2 regions of the Micromonospora parathelypteridis genome follow, and region 1 is predicted to be linked to the other one. Evidence: riboswitches for the same ligand, from Rfam matches in the RefSeq annotation. Region 1 holds a riboswitch; the other holds the start of a gene.
What was found. A riboswitch is a leader RNA that binds a small molecule or an ion and turns the genes downstream of it on or off. The one in region 1 is predicted to bind ZMP and ZTP.
Positions count from the first base shown of each region.

Region 1 (3,993 bases):
GGCGAACAGCAGATTCGGCTGTCGCTTGCCGGGCGGCAGCGTGTCGAGCAGGGCGAGCAGGGCGTCGTCGCGGGCGACGGCCCACGACAGCCGCTCGTACGTGGGCGACACCCCACGCGCCTCGCGGCTGCCGAACTCAACGTACGCCTCAGCGGTCGTCATGCCCCTCATGGTCGCAGCCGTTCCACGGCAATTCAGCCCCCGTTGACGTGCGCCGCCTCACCCGCCTCGTAGAGTTCTGCGGCGGCCGGCACGTTGAGCAGCAGCTCAGCCGGCCGGCAGGGGCAACGGGGAGGAACGTGTCGTGCGGGGTACGGGTGTCCGGGTACTGATCGTCGGCGGTGGTGTCGCCGGACTGGCGACGGTGACCGCACTGCGGGGATGGGGCGCGACGGTCGACGTGGTCGAGCGGGCACCCGGGCCGACCGACTCCGGCACCGGCATCTACCTCACCGGGAACGCGACCCGCATGCTCGACGTACTCGGTCTGCGGGAGCCGGTCGCCGACGTCGCCGTGGAGATCACCCGACAGCGCAGCGCCAACCAGCGCGGACGCCGCCTCTTCGACATCGACGTGGTCGCACTGTGGCAGGGCGTCGGGCCGTGTGTGTCGCTGCCCCGGGCGCAACTGCACCGTGCGCTGCTCGCCGGCGTCGGCGACGCCCCGATCCGCTGGGGCCGCCAGCCGGTCGCGCTCGCCGAGGAGGGCGACCTGGTCGCTGTCCAGTTCGACGATGACAGCACCGAACGGTACGACCTGGTGATCGGCGCGGACGGGGTGAACTCGACGGTCCGCCGGCTCGCCTTCGACGGTCAGGCCGCCCGCGACCTCGGCCAGTACGCCTACCGGTGGGTCGTTCCCCGTATCGACGACGAGCCGGTCTGGTCGGTGCAGTTGGGGCGCGGCACGCAGTTCCTCACGATCCCGATCAGCGGCCAGCAGACCTACTGCTACTACAACGACGGCCCGGTGGTCGACCGGCCGGGCTGGCGTGACGAGCTGGGAGCGACGTTCACCGAACCGGCCGCCACCATGCTCAAGGCCCTCGACTACGACGACAGCACCCTGCACGCCGGACCCAACCAGGAGGTCGTGCTCGACTCCTGGTCCCGGGGGCCGGTGCTGCTGATCGGCGACGCCGCCCACGCCACCTCGCCGAACATGGCCCAGGGCGCGGCGATGGCCCTGGAGGACGCGTTCGTGCTCGCGTCGTCGTTGGCCACCGCCGATTCCGTCGCCGAGGCGCTGCGCGCGTACGAGGTGCGCCGCCGCCCGCGTACGGACTGGGTGCTCAGCCAGACGCATCGCCGGGACAAGGCCACCGGCTTCCCGCCGGTGCTGCGCGACCTGGTGATGCGCCGCCTCGGCGAGCAGATGTTCCGCTCGAACTACGGGCCCCTGTTCGCCCAGCCCTGACCGACCGACGCCACTACCTTGACCGGTACGGGAAACGATCTTGTATTGCCGTCCAGGTGGGCAGTCGCCCTGGTCATGCGGCATTATCGAACCACCGGCGACTGGCGGCACGGGGATGGTGGAACCATCGGGGAGCCTCTCGCGGGCGTCGACCGCCTGGGCGCCTGCGTCGAGGAACCGTCATGACCACTACCAGCACATCCGTCGAGCACGACACCCCGTCGGGCACGGCCCGGCTCCTGCCGGGCGCACCCGTCGCCGAGGCGGTCCTGGCCGAGACCGCCGCCGCAGCCGCCCGCCTGCGCAGCCGCGGGATCACACCGAGCCTCGCCACCATCCTCGTCGGCGACGACGACGCCAGCGCCGGCTACATCGCCATCAAGCAGCGTCAAGCCGCCGCGCTCGGGTTCGCCTCCCCACACGTACATCTGCCTGCCACCGTCACCCAGGCCGAGCTACACCAGGCCATTGCCCGGTTCAACACCGATCCGGCCGTGCACGGGCTGCTCGTGCAGTACCCCGTGCCGGGGCATCTGGACTACGACGCGGCGCTGCAGACCATCGACCCGGACAAGGACGTCGACGGCATGCATCCGCTGAACATGGGGCGTCTCGCCGTCGGCCTGCCCGGCCCGCTGCCGTGCACCCCCGCCGGCATCGAAGCCCTCCTCGCGTACTACGAGATCCCCGTCGCCGGTCGTGAGGTCGTCATCCTCGGCCGGGGCGCCACCCTTGGCCGCCCCCTGGCGATGCTGCTCGCCCAGAAGCGCCCGACCGCCAACGCCGCCGTCACCGTCGTACACACCGGTGTGCCCGACTGGACCCGCTACACCCGCCGCGCCGACATCCTCGTCGCCGCCGCCGGCGTACCCCGGATCGTTCAGCCTGAGCACGTCAAGCCGGGCGCCGTCGTCATCGGCGCCGGCGTCCGCTACGACGGGCGGCGCCTCCTCCCGGACGTGGACGAAGCGTGCGCCGAGGTCGCCGGCGCCATCACGCCGCGGGTCGGCGGGGTCGGTCCGACCACCGTCGCGATGCTGTTCCGCAACGCCGTGCGCGCCGCCGAGCGCGCGAGCCAGTAGCCCGGCGGGCACCCAGGTCACGTCGCGGACATGATCGACACCATGTCGCCGATGTAGGGGTATCCCGTGCCCGGGATACCGCAATGTCGGCGACATGGAGCCGTCGAGAAAACCTGGAAACGGCGCTGCCCCGACTCCCACGAGGGAAGCCGGGGCAGCGCCGCGTTTCGCGTACGTCAGCTGCAGCCGCTGGTGGAGCCGCAGCCCTCGCAGACGTAGCAGCTACCGGCGGGGCGCATCTTCGTACCGCAGGTGAAGCAGAGCGGTGCGTCGGCGGCCTTGCCGATCACGGCCTCCAGCAACTCGGTGCTGGAACCCACGCTCGGAGCCGGCTTGGCGGCGGCCACGTCGGCCATCTCCTGGGCCGGCTGCGCGACGGCCTCCGGCTTCGCCGGGGCCTCCACCGGTGCCGAGGACGCCATCGCGGTGAGCTCCACACCGGTGACCGCTGCGGCTTCCGCGTCGGCCTCGGCCCGCAGCTGGGCGGCCCGCTCGGACGCGGTGAAGATGCCCAGCTCGGCACGGCGCTCGTAGGGCAGGAAGTCCAGCGCCAGGCGACGGAAGATGTAGTCCATCACCGAGGCCGCCATCCGCACGTCCGGGTCGTCGGTCATACCGGCCGGCTCGAAGCGCATGTTGGTGAACTTGCTGACGAACGTCTCCAGCGGCACGCCGTACTGCAGGCCGATGCTGATGGCCACCGAGAAGGCGTCCATCACCCCGGCCAGGGTCGAGCCCTGCTTGGACATCTTGAGGAAGACCTCACCGAGGCCGTCGTCCGGGTAGGACGACGCGGTCAGGTAGCCCTCGGCGCCTCCGACGGAGAAGCTGACCGTCTCCGACGGGCGCTTCTTCGGCAGGCGCTTGCGCACCGGCCGGTACTCGATGACCTTCTCCACCGCGGCCGGCGCGGCCGGGGCGGTCTCGACGGCGGCCGGCTCGGTGGCCTTGTTGGACTTGGCCACCGAGAGCGGCTGGCCGACCTTGCAGTTGTCCCGGTAGATCGCCAGCGCCTTGAGGCCGAGCTTCCAGCCCTCGAAGTAGATCTTCTCGACGTCCTCGACGGTGGCCGCCTCCGGCATGTTGACCGTCTTGGAGATGGCGCCGGAGACGAACGGCTGGATGGCCGCCATCATCCGCACGTGCCCCATCGGGGCGATCGTCCGCTCCCCCATGGCGCAGTCGAAGACCGGGTAGTGCTCCGGCTTGAGGCCGGGGGCGTCCACCACGTGGCCGTGGTCGGCGATGTGCTCGACGATCGCCTCGACCTGCTCCTCGGGGTAGCCGAGGCTGCGCAGGGCGCGCGGAACCGTCTGGTTGACGATCTGCATCGAGCCGCCGCCGACCAGCTTCTTGAACTTGACCAGCGCCAGGTCCGGCTCCACGCCGGTCGTGTCGCAGTCCATCATGAAGCCGATCGTGCCGGTCGGGGCGAGGACGCTCGCCTGCGCGTTACGCCAGCCGAACTTGTCACCGATCTTGTTGCCCTGGGTC
Region 1 covers NZ_JACHDP010000001.1:4,835,566-4,839,558, reverse strand. The annotation lists gene HNR20_RS21770 (DUF2332 domain-containing protein) at 1-162, opposite strand, end outside; gene HNR20_RS21765 (FAD-dependent monooxygenase) at 305-1,417, shown strand; ZMP/ZTP riboswitch at 1,505-1,586, shown strand; gene HNR20_RS21760 (bifunctional 5,10-methylenetetrahydrofolate dehydrogenase/5,10-methenyltetrahydrofolate cyclohydrolase) at 1,600-2,499, shown strand; gene HNR20_RS21755 (vitamin B12-dependent ribonucleotide reductase) at 2,676-3,993, opposite strand, start outside.

Region 2 (3,993 bases), 2.1 Mb from region 1:
CCGACGGTGCCCGGGTAGGGGGATCGGCATGGCGGAACTGGCGACGCTCTGGATCATTCGGCACGGTGAGAGCACCGCGAACGTGGCGGCGACACACGCCGAGGCGTCCGGCGAGGAGCTGATCGGGCTCAGTCACCGCGATGCCGACGTGCCGCTCTCCCCCACCGGCGAGGAGCAGGCCCGGGCCACCGGCCGTTGGCTGACCGGGCTGCCCCCGGACCGCCGGCCGGACGTGGCGGTGGTGTCGCCGTACCTGCGGGCGGTCTGCACCGCCGAGTTGGCGCTGCACGGCACCGGCGTGCCGGTGAGCCGGGACGAGCGGCTACGCGACCGGGAGTTGGGCATCCTCGACGGCTTGACCGGGCACGGGGTGCGCCGCCGGTATCCCGACGAGGCCGAGCGCCGAGCCCGGCTCGGCAAGTTCTACTACCGGCCGCCGGGCGGGGAGTCCTGGACCGACGTGGCGCTGCGGCTGCGGACACTCCTCGGCGACCTGCGCCGGGACCACGAGGGCCGGCGGGTTCTGCTCTTCGGCCACGACGCGCTGGTCTTTCTGCTGCGTTACCTGGTGGAGGGGTTGACCGAGACGGACCTGATGGCGCTGACCCGCGAGCACGTCATCGCCAACTGCTCGATCACCGACTGGTCCGCCGACGCCCAGGATCGACTGCTCCTGGGCGGATTCAACGAGGTCGGCCACCTGCACCGGCAGGGCGCCCAGCCGACCAGGGAGGACGAGGTCAATGCCGAACCGGTCTGAGGTGAAGGTGATCACGCCGGGGCTGCTACGGGACTGGGCGCTACCGGTGCCGGTCGGTGGCAAGCAGAGCCGGGGCACCGTGCTGGTGGTCGGTGGGTCACGCTTCACCCCCGGCGCGGTGCTGCTCGCCGGGGTGGCCGCGCTGCGCGCCGGCGCCGGGGTGCTCCAGCTCGCCGCCGCCGAGTCCACCGCCGCCACGCTCAGCATCCAGGTGCCCGAGGCGCTGGTGGTCGGGCTGCCGGAGACCCCCGACGGCGCGGTCGCCGCCGACCGGGAGGGCCAGCTCGGCGAGCTGGTCGCTCAGGCCGACGTGGTGGCTGTCGGGCCGGGGTTGAAGGCGATCGACGAGACCAACCGGCTACTGAGCCTGGTCCTGGACGCCGCCCGGCCGCAGACGTCGCTGGTCCTCGACGCGTACGCCCTCGGTGCGCTCAGCCACGCGCCGGACCTGCTGGTCGGCTCGGGCCGGCCCGTGGTGCTCACCCCGAACGTCACCGAGGCCGGGCACCTGCTCGGGCGGGACCCGGGCGACGACCTGGACGCCGAGGCGGCCGAGCTGGCCACCCGGTACGAGGCGGTCGTCTCGCTCTACGGGCACGTGGCCGCCCCGGACGGCCGTGGTTGGCGCGAGGAGAGCGGTGACGCGGGGCTGGGCACCTCCGGCAGCGGGGACGTGCTCGCCGGGTTGCTGGCGGGGCTGCTGTCCCGCGGCGCGGACCCGGCGCAGGCCGCCTGCTGGGGCTCGTTCGCGCACGCGGTGAGCGGCCAGCGGCTGATCCCCCGGTACGGGCGGATCGGCTTCCTCGCCCGGGAGCTGCTCGACGAGATCCCGGGAACGCTGGCCACCGTCTGACCGAACACCGGCGTGTCGCCCACGGAGGCCGGCCGGGGCGGTGGTCCCCTCCCCCGGTAGGATCGGACCGGGCCGTTACTGGCGCGTGGGGATGGACAACCATCGGGGAGCGGCCCCGTCACGAGGACGTTTGCCGAGCGCCTGGGCCTTCCCGCACGTCTGTTGGAGGTCGTATGTCGCGCAACGCCGAGTCCACCGCATTCCGGAGCGCCCTTGAGGTGATCCGCGCTGTCGAGCCGCGGGTGGCCGACGCCATCGGCGCCGAGCTGACCGACCAGCGGGAGTCGCTCAAGCTCATCGCCAGCGAGAACTACGCCTCCCCGGCGACGCTCCTGGCCATGGGCAACTGGTTCAGTGACAAGTACGCCGAGGGCACCGTGGGGCGCCGCTTCTACGCCGGCTGCCAGAACGTCGACACCGTCGAGGCGCTCGCCGCCGAGCACGCCCGGGAGCTGTTCGGCGCCGCGCACGCGTACGTGCAGCCGCACTCGGGTATCGACGCCAACCTGGTCGCGTTCTGGGCGGTGCTGGCCGACCGGGTGGAGTCCCCCGCGCTGAAGAAGGCGCAGGTCCGCCAGGTCAACGATCTCACCGAGGCCGACTGGTTCGCCCTGCGCCGGGAGCTGGGCAACCAGCGGATGCTCGGCATGTCGCTGGACGCCGGCGGCCACCTCACCCACGGCTTCCGGCCGAACATCTCCGGCAAGATGTTCGACCAGCGCAGCTACGGCACCGACCCGGCGACCGGCCTGATCGACTACGACCGGGTGGCCGAGGCGGCCCGCGAGTTCAAGCCGCTGATCCTGGTCGGCGGCTACTCGGCGTACCCCCGGAAGGTGAACTTCCGGATCCTGCGGGAGATCGCCGACTCGGTCGGCGCCACCTTCATGGTCGACATGGCGCACTTCGCCGGCCTGGTGGCGGGCAAGGTGTTCACCGGCGACTTCGACCCGGTGCCGCACGCGCACATCGTCACCACGACCACCCACAAGTCGTTGCGCGGCCCGCGCGGCGGCATGGTGCTCTGCCAGCCGGAGCTGGCCGACCAGGTGGACCGGGGCTGCCCGATGGTGCTCGGTGGTCCGCTGCCGCACGTGATGGCCGCCAAGGCGGTCGCCCTCGCGGAGGCCCGCCGCCCCGACTTCGCCGACTACGCCCAGCGGATCGTGGACAACGCGCAGGCCCTCGCCGAGGGGCTGCTGCGCCGGGGCGCGAAGCTGGTCACCGGCGGCACCGACAACCACCTGGTGCTGATCGACGTGTCCGGCTACGGGCTCACCGGCCGGCAGGCCGAGCAGGCGCTGCTCGACTCGGGCATCGTCACCAACCGCAACTCGGTCCCGCAGGACCCGAACGGGGCCTGGTACACGTCCGGCATCCGGATCGGCACCCCGGCACTGACCACCCGCGGCCTGGGCACCGCCGAGATGGACCAGACCGCGGAGCTGATCCACACCGTGCTGACCCAGACCACCGCTGGCGCGAACGCCGACGGCACCGCCTCGAAGGCCAAGTACAACCTCGACCCCGACCTGGCCGACAAGATCGCCCGCCAGGCCACCGATCTGCTGGCCCCGCACCCGCTCTACCCGGCCATCGATCTGGCCTGACAGCTCGTTCGGACGGATCGGTGACGGTCGCGTGAATGAGCGATATACCGCTGAGTCATAAATGCGACTCAGCGGTATATCGCTCTTCCAAGTAACTGCGCGGCCACGCCGAATCTCAGGCCAGCGGGCGCTTGAGGTGGTAACGGTGAACTTCGGTGCTGCCTTGGACGTTGTTCACGTCTTCGGCGGCGGAAACCAGCTCCCACCCCTCCCGGCCAGCGCGGTTGAGGTGCGCGATGGCGGTGTCACCGAAGGCGGTGATGTCCTTGCGTGACCCGTCCGGGGCGTACCAGACGAACGAGACATGGAAATTGCGGCCCTGTCCCTGATAGCGGCGGACGAGCAGGGCGTACTCCCAGGCAACCATGCGGCCCATTATGACCGTCCACCCAGGACGGCGGTACGCGGGCCGTCGCGCTTTGCCATCCGGTGAACGCGATGTGTCAACCGACGGGTGGTGCCGATCGGGGACGGTCGCGCTCAGCGCACCTCGACCGTGCGCAGTTCCCCCGCCGCCGCCGGGTCGGGGCAACCGGCCAGGGTCAACGCGTCGGTCAGCTCCGCGGCGAGCAGGGCCAGCGCGTCCCGGGCGGCCGGCTGGCCACCGACGGCCAGCGCCCAGAGCAGCGGCCTGCCGATCAGGACCCCGGAGGCTCCCAGCGCGAGCGCCCGCAGCACGTCGGTGCCGCTCCGGATGCCGCTGTCCACCAGCACCTGGCACCGGTCGCCGACCGCGTCGAGCACCTCCGGCAGCATGGTGATGCTGGCCG
Region 2 covers NZ_JACHDP010000001.1:6,966,086-6,970,078, forward strand. The annotation lists gene HNR20_RS31630 (histidine phosphatase family protein) at 29-760, shown strand; gene HNR20_RS31635 (NAD(P)H-hydrate dehydratase) at 744-1,613, shown strand; ZMP/ZTP riboswitch at 1,678-1,767, shown strand; gene HNR20_RS31640 (glycine hydroxymethyltransferase) at 1,787-3,223, shown strand; gene HNR20_RS31645 (hypothetical protein) at 3,339-3,599, opposite strand; gene HNR20_RS31650 (alpha-hydroxy acid oxidase) at 3,704-3,993, opposite strand, start outside.
Region 2: it holds a riboswitch for ZMP and ZTP, as region 1 does, so the genes downstream of both, HNR20_RS31640 (glycine hydroxymethyltransferase) here and HNR20_RS21760 (bifunctional 5,10-methylenetetrahydrofolate dehydrogenase/5,10-methenyltetrahydrofolate cyclohydrolase) in region 1, are expected to answer to the same signal.